DNA from 3 places in the Paenibacillus sp. RC84 genome. Region 3 is predicted to be linked to each of the others. Evidence: riboswitches for the same ligand, from Rfam matches in the RefSeq annotation. Region 3 holds a riboswitch; each other region holds the start of a gene.
What was found. Region 3 has a riboswitch for cyclic di-AMP ahead of ABH899_RS19550 (hypothetical protein). Riboswitches for the same ligand answer to the same signal wherever they lie in the genome.

Region 1 (4,825 bases), on a different contig from region 3:
AGGAAGAAGAAGAAAGCTTTTTACGGCTAACAATGTGAAAATATTCACAATAAAATACGGGATAAACGAAAGGATGCGAGTATCATGACCGCCCTTCATCTTGTAAACGCAGCACCCGCACACTGTCAGGCATGCGGCGCCCGGCTTCAGACACACCCCGAGGGTTATAAGGATCTGTGCTTCGACTGTGTGCAGACCTGGCAAACCGCCAAGGCGCAAAAAGCAGGCGAAACCGGACTTCCTCTTCCTCTGGAAGCGGAATGCGGCTTGATCGAGCAGTACTGGCTCTAAATGCTGGAAACACACTCAACATCCAATACAGAATACGCAGCTTGAGAGGGGAAATTCATATGTTTAACTGGTTAAGAACGAACGTTTATGCGGCAGGTCTGATGCTGATCCTCCGCTTCTATCTTGGATACGCATGGATTACGGGAGGATGGCACAAGCTGACAGGCGGGTTTGACGCCACGGGCTTCCTGAAAGGCGCGGTAGCGAAGCCGATTGTCGATAAAGCGACCAATGAGCTGGTCTATCCGACCTTCACCGCATTCCTGGAAAACTTTGCACTGCCGAACGCCAAACTGTTTAACGTACTGATTCCGCTCGGAGAGTTTCTGGTAGGACTGGGTCTTGTCCTCGGCGCACTGACAACGGCGGCAGCATTCTTCGGGGTTCTGATGAACTTCATGTTCCTCTTCGCAGGTACCGTAAGCACTAACCCTTGGATGATCCTGCTCGGTGTTATCGTCATCGCCGCCGGAGCCAACGCCGGCAAGTTCGGAGCCGACTACTACATCCTTCCTTACCTCCGCAAGCTCCTTCGCCATCGCGGAGATCATGGCGCAAACCCTACCCTTGGAGGAGGCAAGACACGCGCCCATATCTGATCGGACTATAAAACGCTCTTCAAAAAAAGCCCCGGGTATCCGGAGCTTTTTTTTGTTAAACGGAGAAAGAATGAGCTTGAATCAGCTTGAAGAAGCAACACTCAAATGAATAGGGTTACATGGCATAGAATGGCAGCGGGCTGTCCTCCGGGGTTGTTTACAGGCCCGATTCGCGGGAGTAACATACTCTCATGGTCCGTCAGATGGGGCTTCGGACACCATGTCCGGATCCCGGAGGCGGCCATACCATCATCTTCATCTGCGCGCTTAATTCTCGTAAGAGAAGCGGGGGACCCACGAACTGGGGTGAATCGGAATGTTTTTTTCCGTAGGGGCCTCTCAAATCCGAACCCGGCAGCTAACCTCGCAAGCGTCATTGGGAGAAAAGGAGTGGAAAAGGAAGAAATGGACCGACGAATTATCCGGATTGAATTGTTTGAATTCGATGTACCCTGCTGTTACCATCATGCCAAAGGAAAGCTCGAGAACTGCAGGTACGGGCTGCTCAAACTCACGGACGAGGGCGGAGAGACAGGCTGGGGAGAATGTTTGATGTCTGTGAACGAGAAGGTTTTCGATCTTGTGAATTGGGCCCGGTTTCTGTACCGCCTTCAAAAAAGCACGCTGGCTCAAGCGCTCGACACTGTCCGCTTGTACCGCGTTCTCTGGGGGAATGTGAAGGCGGATCTGGTGGAAATGGCCTTGTACGATCTGAAGGCCCGATCGCAGGGCAAACCGTTCGTGGACGTTCTCGGAAGCTTCAGCGGCTTCAGCAGCTTCGGAAGCGCCGGACGTTCCGGAAACAGCTCCTTCCGCCTGGAAACGGCCGCTGCCCGGAGTGACGGCAGCGGGACTTGGCCGGACACGGAATCGCACGTTTCTTCTCGCGTCAGGCAGGCTGCGGGCTTCGGCCACGCTGTGGCGGACCGCGAATTTCCGGTAAGCGGGCGCTTCCAAGCCGAGCGGGAACTACACCCCGGCTGCTGCGGCTCTCTGCTGGATGATTTGCGCAACGCGTGCATGCTCCGGCAGGAAGGAATGGCGCTGGCGATGCATAAAGATTATTTGATCGGTCCGGCCTGCTGCTTATGGGAGCATACCGCTGCCGTGCTGGGAGCAAACTGGCTGGAAGAGGGCAGCAGCCCTGAACCGGCGCGCCTTGCCCCGCTGCAGGCTTGCGAGCGGATAGCCGGCACCGGATTTCAGCTGGATCAGCCGGTACTTTTTGAAGAATCCCGCGCTTATTTTGTCGTTTTATAGGACGGAACGTTTGCTTTTGGGGGGGAGTTCGCCTACAATAATACCAGAATTCCCCTGAAAGGAGAGGTTCTTGTGTCTACTAACGAATTGAATAACCAGGAAACATCTAAAAAATCACGTATCGTTGTCATCGGAACCGGTGCCGTAGGTTCCACCACGGCGTACACTCTGCTGCTCAGAGAGCGGATGTCCGAGCTTGTCCTCATCGATTATAATCACGCGAAAGCGAACGGGGACGCACTGGATATGAACCACGGCCTGCCGTTTACGGGCAGGGTAAAAGTATGGGCAGGGGACTATTCCGACTGTGAAGGCGCCGATATTATCATTATTTGTGCGGGCGTCGCGCAAAAGCAAGGGGAGACCCGTCTCGATCTGCTCAAGCGCAACGTCGACATTTTTAACGGCATCGTCGAGAATGTGACGAAGTACAACCAGACAGGCATTATTCTGGTGGCGACCAACCCGGTTGATATCATGTCTTATTTTACATGGAAAAAGTCCGAATGGCCCGTTAACCGTGTCATCGGCTCGGGAACTTTGCTGGACAGCGCGCGTTTCCGCTATTTGATCGGCGAGAAGCTTCAAGTGGACCCGCGCAGCATTCACGCGGCGATTATCGGGGAGCACGGAGACTCGGAAGTGCCTTTGTGGAGCTTGGCTAATTTTGCCGGACTGCCTCTCGAGCTGAATCAAGAGGATAAGGACGAAATTTTCCAAAATACGCGGGACGCGGCTTACCAGATTATTGAGGCGAAGGGATCGACGTATTACGCGATCGCTTTGGCGCTTGACCGGATCTGTACGGCGATTCTGCGCGATGAAGGCGCGGTGCTGAACGTTTCGACGTTTGTTTCCAATTATCACGGGTTGTCCGACGTTTATCTCGGGGTTCCGTGCATTGTGGACCGTACGGGCGTGCGGGAGGTTATCACGCTGCCCTTAAGTGAAGAGGAAGAGAACAATCTGCGCAAATCGGGAGCCAAGATCCGGGAAATGATCGATTCGATTTCGGAACGCCTGTAAGCGCAGAGACATGAACAAGTATAGGGCATGTGAATAAAACGATGAAAAGCGGCTGGATATCAGCCGCTTTTTTGTATGCTGTAAGTGTTTTTTTAAGGGGATATGCGATTTAATTGACAAATTGACTTAACAAAACTTATAATTACTTATAAACGATTATCGTTTTGCATGAATTCACTTAAGGGTGTGCCGATATGTTTCAGGAAGAACGAATCGAAGCGATTATGGAATACTTAAGGGAACATCAGCGGATGGACGTGAAGGAAATCTGCGACAGGTTCGACGTGTCTCGGGACACCGCCCGCAGGGATCTCGTCCGGATGGATGAGATCGGGCTCATTGTAAGGACCCGCGGAGGCGCTATGCTGCCGACCCTTAACCGCGCGGTGACCGCTTATAAGGACCGGATGCAGAGGGCTCCGGACGAGAAGAGGCAGATCGGCCGGGAAGCCGCCAAGCTGATCCGCGACGGGCATTACTTGTTTCTCGACACGTCCACGACGGTTGCGACGGTCGCCGAGCATATCCAGACAACGGACAACGTGATCGTGACGAACTCCATCGATATTGCGGCGAAACTGGCGGACAGTAAAAGCTTCAAGGTGCATATGCTCGGCGGGCAGCTTGATCTGGAACACCGGTTTCTGTTCGGGGCGACTGCCCTCGCGCAGCTGGGGGATTATTACGTCGATTTGCTGTTTCTCGGCGCCTGCGGAATCAGTCCGGACGGGCTTTCCTACCCGCACGAAGAGGACGGCTCCATCAAACGCGAAATGATCCGCAGAGCCGATCGTGTCGTCGTTTTGGCGGACCATACGAAGTTCGGCAAGCAGTTGTTTTATAAAGTTGCGGGTTTGGACGATCTGGATGTGATCGTGACGGACCGCGAACCGGAAGAAAGTATGCTCCGCCTGCTGGAAAGGCATGATGTGGAGCTGCTCATCGTAGAGGGGGACAATCAGCATGATTAAATTGATCGTAACGGATTTGGACGGTACACTCATGAATGCCGATCTGGAGGTTGCGGACGCGGATGCCCGTATGCTGCGGGAGGCGGCCGGACAGGGCGTGCAGATCTGCATCGCATCGGGCCGGCTGTATCCCGATATCCGGAAGATTATGAACCGTGTCGGGGTCGAGGCATACGGCATCAGCCAGAACGGCTCCGCGGTTTACACCCGGGAAGGAGAGCAGCTGGATGCCTCGCATTTCCCGGGGGACCGCGCGTCCGACTTGTTCGAGATTGTCTCGAAGCGGGAAATCGTATTCTTCGTCTGCTGCTCGGACGAAACGATCCGCCTTCATAAAAGTACGGACGCTTCCCGGCCTTATGAAGAACGTCAACTCAGCCCCGTCCATCATCAGGCCGATATCGGCCGGGAGATCCGCTCGGGGCAGGTGAAGCCCTGCAAGTTTTCCCTGTTCGGCGATATGGAGAAGCTTCTGTCTTTTCGCGAGGAACTGATGGAAAAATATGCGGGAAGCGTGGAAGCCGTCATTTCCGATCATGACTGTATGGACCTGATGCCGGCGGGGATTTCCAAAGGAACGGGCCTGGCCCGGCTGCTTAAAGAGCTGGGGCTGAAGCATGACGAGGCCGCCTGCGTCGGCGATTCCTATAACGATCTGCCGATGTTCGCCCTGACGCC
Region 2 (4,825 bases), on a different contig from region 3:
GTAGCCGGATCGGTGGAAGAGATGATAGCTCCTAGGAGAAGCGCGTGCAGCCAGGGCAGGCCGAGAAACCAGTGGGAAGCGGCCGCGACCGCCGCGCACGTAAGAATGACACCCGGTATACTGAGCAGCGTGACGGAGATCCAGACATGCTTCAGCCCGCTCAGCCGGATATTGCGCCCACCGTCGAACAGAATAAGCGTGGAGCCTACGACCAGGATGAACTGGTTGGTCAGCGAGCTGCTCGGTTCGGCGATCCAGTGAAACGCTTGCCCGAAAATCATCCCCGCGATCAGAAAAAGCGCCACATCGGGCAGGCGCAGCCATCCCGCCAGTTTGCCGAACAACATGCCCAGAACGACAATCAGGATAAATAAATACAGCTCATAGTCAATAAGCTGTGTCAAAGCATTCTCCATGCGCATACGCCCCTTTCCCGCTTCTTACCGAATCGCGCGGCTCTCAAACGTATCGATCTGCTCTTTCGTGCCGATGACGACCATCACGTCTTTCTCGTGCAGGACGTCTTCGGCGGTAGGCGCGATAATCACGTCGTCCGTCTTATTGATGGCGACGATATTGCAGCCGTACTTGGCCCTCGGATCGAGCTCCTTTAGAGTAAGGCCGGAAATACGCCGGGAAACGACGAGCTCCGCGATCGTGTAGTTTTTGGACAATTCGATGTAATCGAGAAGGTTCGGCGACACCAACTGGTGAGCCACGCGCACGCCCATATCCCGCTCTGGAAAGATAATCCGGTCCACGCCGATTTTCTCAAGCACCTTGGCATGCTGATCGGTCAACGCCTTCGCGACGACCGTTTTAACGCCAAGCTCCTTAAGCAGAATCGCCGCCATGATACTCGCCTGGATGTTGTCTCCGATAGCCACGACGGCGCAGTCGAAATTGCGGACGCCGAGCGAGCGTAGAACCTCTTCGTCCGTCGCGTCCGCAACTACGGTATGGGTGAGCTTGTCGCTCATCTCGTCTACTTTCTCTTCGTCTCTGTCGATGCCCAGCACCTCGTGCCCGAGCTGAGTCAATTCTTGGGACAAGCTGGAACCGAAGCGTCCGAGTCCGATAACTGCATATTGAATGAAAGCCATTGTTTTGTTTCTCCTTAACCTATCGTGATTTTTCCTTCGGGATAACGGTACAGTTCTTTCTCGGCTTTAGGCTGCAGCGCATACGCCAACGTCAAAGGCCCGAGACGTCCGGCGAACATGGTCAGGGCGATCATAACCTTGCCGAACACGGTAAGCTTCGTGGTCAGCCCCAGGGTGAGTCCTACAGTCCCGAATGCCGAAGTCACTTCATACAAAATCATAAGAAACTCGTGATCTTCCGTCGTAGACAGAAGCATGGTAACGAAAATAACAAGAAAGAGTGCAAACATCGTCAGAGTGATCGCCTTCAGGATGCGTTCCTTGCCGAGACGATTGCGGAAGAAGACGATATCTTCTTTTCCCCGCACCATCGCCACGATTGCCCCGACCAGCATCGTAAACGTAGTCGTCTTGATCCCGCCCCCGGTAGATCCGGGAGAAGCCCCGATAAACATCAGGATGATCATGAAAAATTGAGTGGCTTGGCGGAGAGAAGCGAGATCAAGCGTGTTCGCCCCCGCCGTACGCGGTGTGACCGATTGAAAGAACGAAGCGAGAATCTTGCCGCCGAAGTCCAATGAACCCAGCGTTTTCGAATTGGAATACTCGAAGATAAAAATAACAAGCGCCCCGGTCACGATCAGAATGCTTGTGGCGCTCAGCACCACCTTGGAGTGAAGGGTCAGCCTCTTCGTTTTCCGGTAATCCATCACATCGGACATCACGATAAAACCGATCCCGCCCAGAACGATGAGCGCCATCGTCACTACATTGGTAATAAAATCGTCGGCGTAAGCGGTCAGCGAAGAGAATGGGCCGGTAATGGGACCGAACAGGTCAAACCCGGCATTGTTGAAGAAGGAAACGGCATGCCAGATGCCGTAGTACAACCCCTTCGGAAAACCGAGATCCATCGACCAGCGGGCGGTAAAAAGGACAGCCGCGATTCCTTCGATGCTCAGCGAGTAGATCAGTACTTTCCGGAAAAGGCGGACAATGCCTTCCATGCTGCCCTGGTTCAAGGCTTCCTGAAGCAGCAGCCTTTCGCGGAGCGATATCTTCTTGCGCAGGATGAAGGCAAAAAGCGTCGCCATACTCATGAACCCGAGGCCGCCGATTTGAATCAGCGAAATGATAACAATTTGCCCGAACATCGTAAAATGCGACCCGGTGTCTACCACGACCAGACCTGTTACACAGGTAGCCGAGGTGGCCGTGAAGAGGGCGTCGATGAACGGAAGCGGCAGCCCGTCCGTTGACGAGACCGGCAGCATCAGCAGGCCGGAACCGATGAGGATAATGAGGGCAAATCCGAGAACAAGGATCTGCGGCGGCGTAAATCTCGACTTTTTTAACACATAATTTCCTCCTATATGAAGCACAAAAAAGACACTGGAAACCCACTGCCTTTCGGTTATGGTTCCTGCTGTCGCCTACGAGGTTAGCTGACGGATTCGGATGTACAGGCCACCCTATTTACCCTGCCCTATTCAGGCACAAGCGGTAAAATTCACCCCAATGTATGGTTCCCCCGTTTTCCTGCGGAAATTCGGCGTATGAAGTTGCGCGAAGAAATGAATCATCCGCATTATATATCTGTTATTAAACAAGCACAAAGCCCTTTTAACCGGATTTTACGGGGGGAAACCTGGACAATCTTCCTGCAGCTAACTGGGAGTCACGAATTGGCATCCTTACGCAAACTGTGATACGGTTAAAAAAACGATCGGAGAAGGAGCTGACCATGAAAAAATACGGTCTGGATAAACCGCTGCTGCTGCTCGCCCTGACCGGATTCCTTCTATATGCGGCCGTAGTTTTCATCTATAATACCGGAGCCGCTCCCGCCGGTTCCGATCCTTACGAAACGGCAGCCTCCATTACGAAAGAACAAGCCGCGGAGGCAGCGGTCGCATGGCTGCGGCAAAGGCAGGGCGCCGATACCGTAAACGGTTCCGGCGTCGTTACGGGCGGCGGGGCTCCCGGCACATTCGTCAGCTACCAATCGGAGAAGGAACTCAGCGGTTATCTCACCAAAGAGAAGCTTCAAACGTTGTATGACAAAAGCTACGCCAGCCGGGTGCCCGTCGATTACTATCGGGTAGAAGTCACCGAGGCTTCCCCTTCGGTCCGGAAGTCGATCATCGATATCCATATGACCACGAAAGCCGTCATCGGCTGGTCCGGCCTCGGCGGCGAAGCCCAGGCCGCCGTGTCCGCGGCCGATGCGGAGAAGCTCGCCCGGGAAGCGATAGCGAGGCAGGGCTACGAAGAGGCGGAGTTCGAGCGGATCAGCCCGCCTGCCGCCAAGTCCGGTCTGCTGCTGTTCGAGCGGCGGAAAGAGCCTGTCGGGGACGCTAAGCTGACGATCAGCGTGAAACTGGACGGAACCTCCGTTGCCTCGTTCACCCAATCGTTCCGGCTCCCCGACGCTTTTACGTCTTGGCTGGAACACCAGGAGGATACCGCCTCCATGTGGACCCGCATCAGCTTGTGGGGCAACGGCCTGATGGCCCTGATCGCCCTCGGCTATACCGTCCTTAAATGGAGGACGGTCGATTTTTCCCGGGGCGTCCTGCTAACGGCGGTGTATGCCGTGATCTACGTCATGAACAACATCAACATGTATCCGGCTTATAAAGCCGGCAGTACGCTGACGAGCAGCGGCCAGGAAGCGATGCTTTCGATCGTGCTGATCAACTTCGTGACGCTGCTGATGGCCGCAGCCGTCTACTTCTCTTTCACAGCGGGCGATGCCCTGTGGAGACGCGAAGGAAAGTCCGTCATGCCCCGCTGGCGCGACGCCGACTTCGGCTCGCGCGTAACCCGCAGCATGGCGCAGGGCTATCTGCTCTGCCTGTTCCTGCTCGGCCTCCAGCAGGTGCTGTTCCTTGTGGCGGAGAAAGGCTTCGGCGTCTGGTCGGTGAACGACCCGATGTCGTCTCCCCGCAACATGCTGCAGCCCGCTTTGCTTCCGCTGATGGCTTGGGCGGCGGGCATCTCCGAGGAGGCCACCTTCCGGCTGCTCGGCATCGCCCTGTTCAGCAGGCTGCTCCGGTTCAAATGGCTGGCCGTGCTTCTGCCCAGCCTCATCTGGGCGGCGGGACACACCGCCTACCCGATCTACCCGGTGTACACCCGGCTGATCGAGGTAACGGTGCTCGGCCTCGTGTTCGGCTACGCCTTCCTGCGGTACGGCTTCCTGACCGCCCTGTTCGCCCATACGGCCATGGACAGCATCCTTATGGGCTTGTCCCTTCTCACGGGCGAAGGACTGGCAGCCGGCACGCCTGCGCTCGGCCTGCTCTATATGGCGCTGCCCGCCGCCGTCGCCCTTGCGGTATCCTGGCTTCACAAGCTGAGATTTGTGAGCGGAAGCAGGCGGAACCGGCGGCCCGTCTAGAGAGTCGGCGGGTTTGCCTGAAGCGGGGGCAGCGGACCGCCTGCCGGCAGCAAGCCGCCCGGACTCTTGGATACGGCAGCCCGGACACGGCGGCAGTGCGATGGACACGGTCATGCGGCACATCGCCGCGAAGGAGCGGCACGGCGCAAACGGCATAACCGCGTGGCTGCGGCAAGGCCCGGAAACCGGCGGAAGTGCAATCACGCCGACTTGCGCCGCATAAAACGCACAAAAAAGAGGAACCGTCTCAAATGGACGGTTCCTCTTGTTCTTGTTCTCCCCGCAGAGCGGTCAATATTTGTGCGGCGAGTTTCTCGCC
Region 3 (4,825 bases):
ATGAGTTTCAGGCGCTTAAACATATTTCGTCGCCTCGGATCTGCCCTGCCCGCTGCGCGGGATATACGGGGCTTCGTAAAGGTCCAGCGGTTTGTTCGAAATCGCCTTCAGCCAGACGCGGATGGCCGAGATAAACACGATCAGCACCACGATCATGAAAAATCCGCACAAGGCCGCGTCGATGTAATCGTTCATCACGATCTGCTTCATCTGCGCGGCCGTTTTGGCCGGAGCGACGATTTTGCCGCTGTCCAGCGCGCTCTGGAACTGCTTGGCGTGAGAAAGAAAGCCGATGTTCGCTTTCTCGTGGAACAGCTTCTGCCAGCCTGCGGACATGGTCACGATAAGCAGCCACGTTGTGGGCAGGAGCGTGACCCAAGCGTACGCCTTTTTGCCCATTTTGAACAAAATGGTCGTCCCCAGCACAAGCGCGATGCCGGCCAGCATCTGGTTGGCGATGCCGAAGAGCGCCCACAAGGAGTTGATGCCCCCCAGAGGGTCCACAACGCCTTGGTAGAGGAAATAGCCCCAGCCCGCCACGCAGAGAGCCGTAGCGATAAGATTGCCTACCGTGGACCGGGTATCCCCTAGCGACTTGCTGGCATAGCCGAGCAGATCCTGGATGAGGAAACGCCCCACGCGGGTACCGGCGTCGATCGTTGTCAGGATGAACAACGCTTCGAACAGGATGGCGAAGTGGTACCAGAACGCCATCATCGTTTTGCCGCCGATCACGCCGGACAAGATTTGCGCCATGCCGATGGCGAAGGTCGGCGCGCCGCCCGTCCGCGAGAGGATGGTGCTCTCGCCGATATCCTTGGACAGCGTAGTCAACTGCTCGGGCGTGATGGTGAAGCCCCAGCTCGTGATGGTTGCCGCCGCGGTCGCCACATCGGTACCGCCCAGGGCCGCCGCCGACGAGTTAATCGCGAAGTAGGTGCCGGGCGTGATGATGCAGGCGGCGATCAGCGCCATGATGGCGACGAACGATTCGACCAGCATCGCGCCGTAGCCGATCGGGCGCGCGTGGGATTCGCGCTCCAGCATTTTGGGCGTCGTCCCGGAGGAGATCAGCGCATGGAAGCCCGATACGGAGCCGCAGGCGATGGTGATGAACAGGAACGGGAACAAATTTCCGGCGAAAACGGGACCGGTTCCGTCGATGAACCGGGTCGTGGCCGGCATGGACAGATCCGGCAGAACGAATATAATACCCAGCGCCAGTCCGATGATCGTTCCGACTTTCAGGAACGTGCTGAGATAGTCGCGGGGCGCCAGAAGCAGCCAAACCGGCATGACCGAAGCGAAAAAGCCGTAGGCGATCATCATCAGAGCGATGGTTTCCCCGCTGAAGGAGAAGAGCGGCGCGAGCGACGCGCTCTCGGCGACGAACTTGCCTCCGATCAGCGACAGAACGAGCAGCACGACGCCTATGAGCGATGCTTCCCCGACCCGGCCGGGCCGTATGTAGCGCATGTACACGCCCATCAGGAGGGCGATCGGAATGGTGGCGGCAATCGTGAACATGCCCCACGGACTGCCGATCAGCGCTTTGACGACGACGAGGCCGAGCACGGCGAGAAGAATGATCATAATGCCCAGAATGCCGAGCATGGCAATCGTGCCCGTCACCTTGCCGATTTCGTCCTTGATCATATCGCCCAGCGATTTACCGTTTCTACGAGTTGAAGCGAAAAGAATCACGAAGTCCTGGACGGCGCCTCCCAGAATAACGCCGAGAATAATCCACAGCGTTCCGGGCAGATAGCCCATTTGGGCGGCAAGTACGGGGCCTACGAGAGGACCCGCGCCGGCGATGGCCGCGAAATGGTGCCCGAACAGCACCCATTTGTTCGTCGGCACATAGTCCTTGCCGTCGTTATTCAGCTCTGCGGGTGTTTTCCGGTTGTCGTCGAGCACGAAGACTTTGCGGGCGAGAAAACGGCTGTAGAACCGGTAGGCGACCGCATAGCAGCTGACGGCTGCGATAACGAGCCAGGCGGCATTGATCGTTTCCCCGCGATTAAGTGCGACAAGCCCGAAAGCGAACGCGCCGACAATGGAAATCACCCCCCAGAGCAAGATTGATTTCCATCCGATTTTCATAAACATGCCTCCTTACTGGTTAATATGGGAACGTTTACAAGTAGTATAGCAGGTTTTTCCGGTGTGGGAAGAGGCTGGATGTCCAAACCGTTTTCAAAAACGTGAGATTTTCGACGTATTAACAAGCTAGCGCACAAAAAGTAGAAATGTAAGCGCATTAGGGGATTTCTTTGGCTTAAATCGGTTTAAAACCAATCTCCCCATATCTTTACAAAGCACGTGCGGAGGTGTAACATTCATTCCATCAATTGAAAAAAACAGTTTCTTGCTTTCGCTGAATTTCCCCATCCGGGGGAAGCGGGGGAACCATCGCAGCATTGATCCGGTGTGAGAGCCGGAGCCTTGTCTGCAGGGGTGAATCCTGAAGCGCCGGAACCCATGGACCCGGCAATCAGGTAGGGCGACTCTCACCGCCCGAATCCGACAGCTAACCTCGTAAGCGCATGAGTTCGGGAGGGGTTGAAGAAGCTTGTGATCGGCATCGACCACAGGGACTTCGTTTCGCTGTGGTTTTGTTATGTTCAAAAACATCCGAAAATGAAAAATGTGCCAAACAAATGAACATGCGTTTTTATCGCTGAGTTTCCGTGTGAAGCGGAAAACGGGGGAACCAACGAGGACTTGCAGGCCTGACGGCCAGTCCTCATGGGGTGAATCCAGAAGCGGCATCCGTGCCGTCATGGTAGGGCGACTCTCACGCCCGAATCCGACAGCTAACCTCGTAAGCGTACCGAGAGAGGCGACTGCTATCGCGCTTCGGCTATAGTCTTTTTAGGCTGTGACCGTCAAGAAGCCGCGTGAAGAGTTCCTCTTCCGCAGGCTTCTTTTTTTGCTGCCCAAAACATGAAAGAGGGATAAAAAGTGGACGAGAGAAAGATCCAAACCTATACGTTGGTTTCCGCACCGAATGTCACCGGCGAGAACTTTATTAAACTGCTGAATATTTACCGCAGACCCTTCGCGGCGCTTGTGAACAACCCCGCAGAAGGACAGCGGATGAAGAAGCTGGGAGTCCGGCACATCGTGGAAGTGGACACCGTTCGCCACGAAGCCTGGGAAGTCCCCGAGCTTCCGATCGGTGACGTTTATCTTTTCGAAGACAGCCTGCCGCTCTGCTGCCGGTATCTTCAGATGGTCCGCAGCTGGACAACCGGAACGATTTTCGTGGTGAAAACGAATGCCACACCGCGGTTGATTTATAAAGCGCTCGGCGCCGACCATGTGGTGCATACGAATACCCGTCAGGTCTCTTTCCTGCTTGGAGCAGCACCGGGCCAAGTGCCCGAGGAAGTTTTGCGCTGACGTTTAAATTCACTGTCCGAACGATCATGAATGAACCTATAAAACGAACCTATAAATAGGAAAGAAAGGAGCCGACACACATGACGGACCTTTATATGATTCTGCTGCTGGCAGTCATTTATCTCATCTTTTACGGTTTTCTGACCTGGTGTGACCATGTCGTGGAAGGCTCGGAAGGCGGCCGTACATGATGATCATCGCGCTTTTTACGGCAGGGCTTTTCCTGTATCTGATATACGCGCTCATACATCCCGAAAAATTTTAGGGCGCCTTCGGGCAGCCGGTGAACGACTAGCGCGGAGTTGGTTGAGGAGGATAGGAATCCATGGAGATTGTGCAAATCGTAATCGTAATCGCGGCGCTTTGCCTGCTGGTGAAACCGCTTGGGACTTATATTTATCATGTTTTTTCGAATGAGAGAAACCGGACGGACAAATGGTTCGGCTGGCTGGAACGGCCCATTTACAAGCTTGCGGGTATCCGCAGCGAGAACGGCATGACGTGGAAGAAGTATGCGGGCAGCCTTGTGCTGACCAACATTGTGCTTGTGGCGGTCGGGTATCTGATCCTCCGTCTGCAGCGTGTTCTTCCTTTGAACCCGAACGGGATCGACAATATGGAAGCGACGCTGTCGTTTAATACGATCATCAGCTTTATGACGAACACCAACTTGCAGCACTACAGCGGGGAAACGGGCTTGTCCTATTTCTCGCAGATGGCGGTCATCATGATGATGATGTTCACGTCCGCCGTAACGGGCATCGTTGTAGCGATTGCGTTTATCCGCGGACTGACGTCCAAAGGCAATACCATCGGCAACTTTTTTACGGATTTTGTAAAAGGACACACCCGCCTGCTGCTGCCGCTGGCTATCGTGGTCGCGCTGGTGCTTGTCGGCCTGAAGGTGCCGCAGACGCTGGATCCGACCGTGGCCGCGAAGACGCTTGAAGGCGGGGAGCAGCAAATCGCCATCGGTCCGGTAGCTTCGCTTGTGTCCATCAAGCATCTGGGTACGAACGGCGGCGGTTTCTTCGGGGTGAACTCTTCCCATCCGTTTGAAAATCCGTCTCCGCTGACTAACGTGATCGAAATGCTGTCCATGTGGTGCATTCCGGCCTCATTAACCTATACCTTCGGGCGGTTTGCGAAGAACCGGAAGCAGGGATGGGTCATTTTCACCGCGATGATGACCTTGTTCCTGGTCTTTCTGTCGGTCGCTTTCTTCTCGGAAAAGGCCGGTAACCCTGCCTTGAACGCCCTTGGCGCGGATTCGTCCATCGGCAGTATGGAAGGCAAAGAGGTGCGGTTCGGCATTGCCCAGTCCGCGCTGTTCACTACGGTAACGACGGCGGCGACGACGGGAACCGTCAACAATATGCACGACACGCTCACCCCGCTGGGCGGAATGGTTCCGCTC

Region 1: it holds a riboswitch for cyclic di-AMP, as region 3 does, so the genes downstream of both, ABH899_RS10095 (hypothetical protein) here and ABH899_RS19550 (hypothetical protein) in region 3, are expected to answer to the same signal.
Region 2: it holds a riboswitch for cyclic di-AMP, as region 3 does, so the genes downstream of both, ABH899_RS23785 (TrkH family potassium uptake protein) here and ABH899_RS19550 (hypothetical protein) in region 3, are expected to answer to the same signal.

What each region holds. Positions count from the first base shown of each region.
Region 1 covers NZ_JBGBYL010000003.1:591,057-595,881, forward strand. Annotated here, with positions in the region: gene ABH899_RS10085 (hypothetical protein) at 85-291, shown strand; gene ABH899_RS10090 (DoxX family protein) at 351-890, shown strand; cyclic di-AMP (ydaO/yuaA leader) riboswitch at 1,145-1,278, shown strand; gene ABH899_RS10095 (hypothetical protein) at 1,281-2,150, shown strand; gene ABH899_RS10100 (L-lactate dehydrogenase) at 2,238-3,176, shown strand; gene ABH899_RS10105 (DeoR/GlpR family DNA-binding transcription regulator) at 3,371-4,147, shown strand; gene ABH899_RS10110 (HAD family hydrolase) at 4,140-4,825, shown strand, end outside.
Region 2 covers NZ_JBGBYL010000011.1:125,045-129,869, reverse strand. Annotated here, with positions in the region: gene ABH899_RS23795 (cation:proton antiporter) at 1-416, opposite strand, end outside; gene ABH899_RS23790 (potassium channel family protein) at 441-1,103, opposite strand; gene ABH899_RS23785 (TrkH family potassium uptake protein) at 1,118-2,461, opposite strand; cyclic di-AMP (ydaO/yuaA leader) riboswitch at 2,519-2,668, opposite strand; gene ABH899_RS23780 (CPBP family intramembrane glutamic endopeptidase) at 2,848-4,506, shown strand; gene ABH899_RS23775 (hypothetical protein) at 4,520-4,729, shown strand; gene uvrC (excinuclease ABC subunit UvrC) at 4,754-4,825, opposite strand, start outside.
Region 3 covers NZ_JBGBYL010000008.1:303,000-307,824, forward strand. Annotated here, with positions in the region: gene ABH899_RS19540 (YbdD/YjiX family protein) at 1-23, opposite strand, end outside; gene ABH899_RS19545 (carbon starvation CstA family protein) at 16-2,106, opposite strand; cyclic di-AMP (ydaO/yuaA leader) riboswitch at 2,369-2,563, shown strand; cyclic di-AMP (ydaO/yuaA leader) riboswitch at 2,672-2,850, shown strand; gene ABH899_RS19550 (hypothetical protein) at 2,968-3,408, shown strand; gene kdpF (K(+)-transporting ATPase subunit F) at 3,599-3,673, shown strand; gene kdpA (potassium-transporting ATPase subunit KdpA) at 3,734-4,825, shown strand, end outside.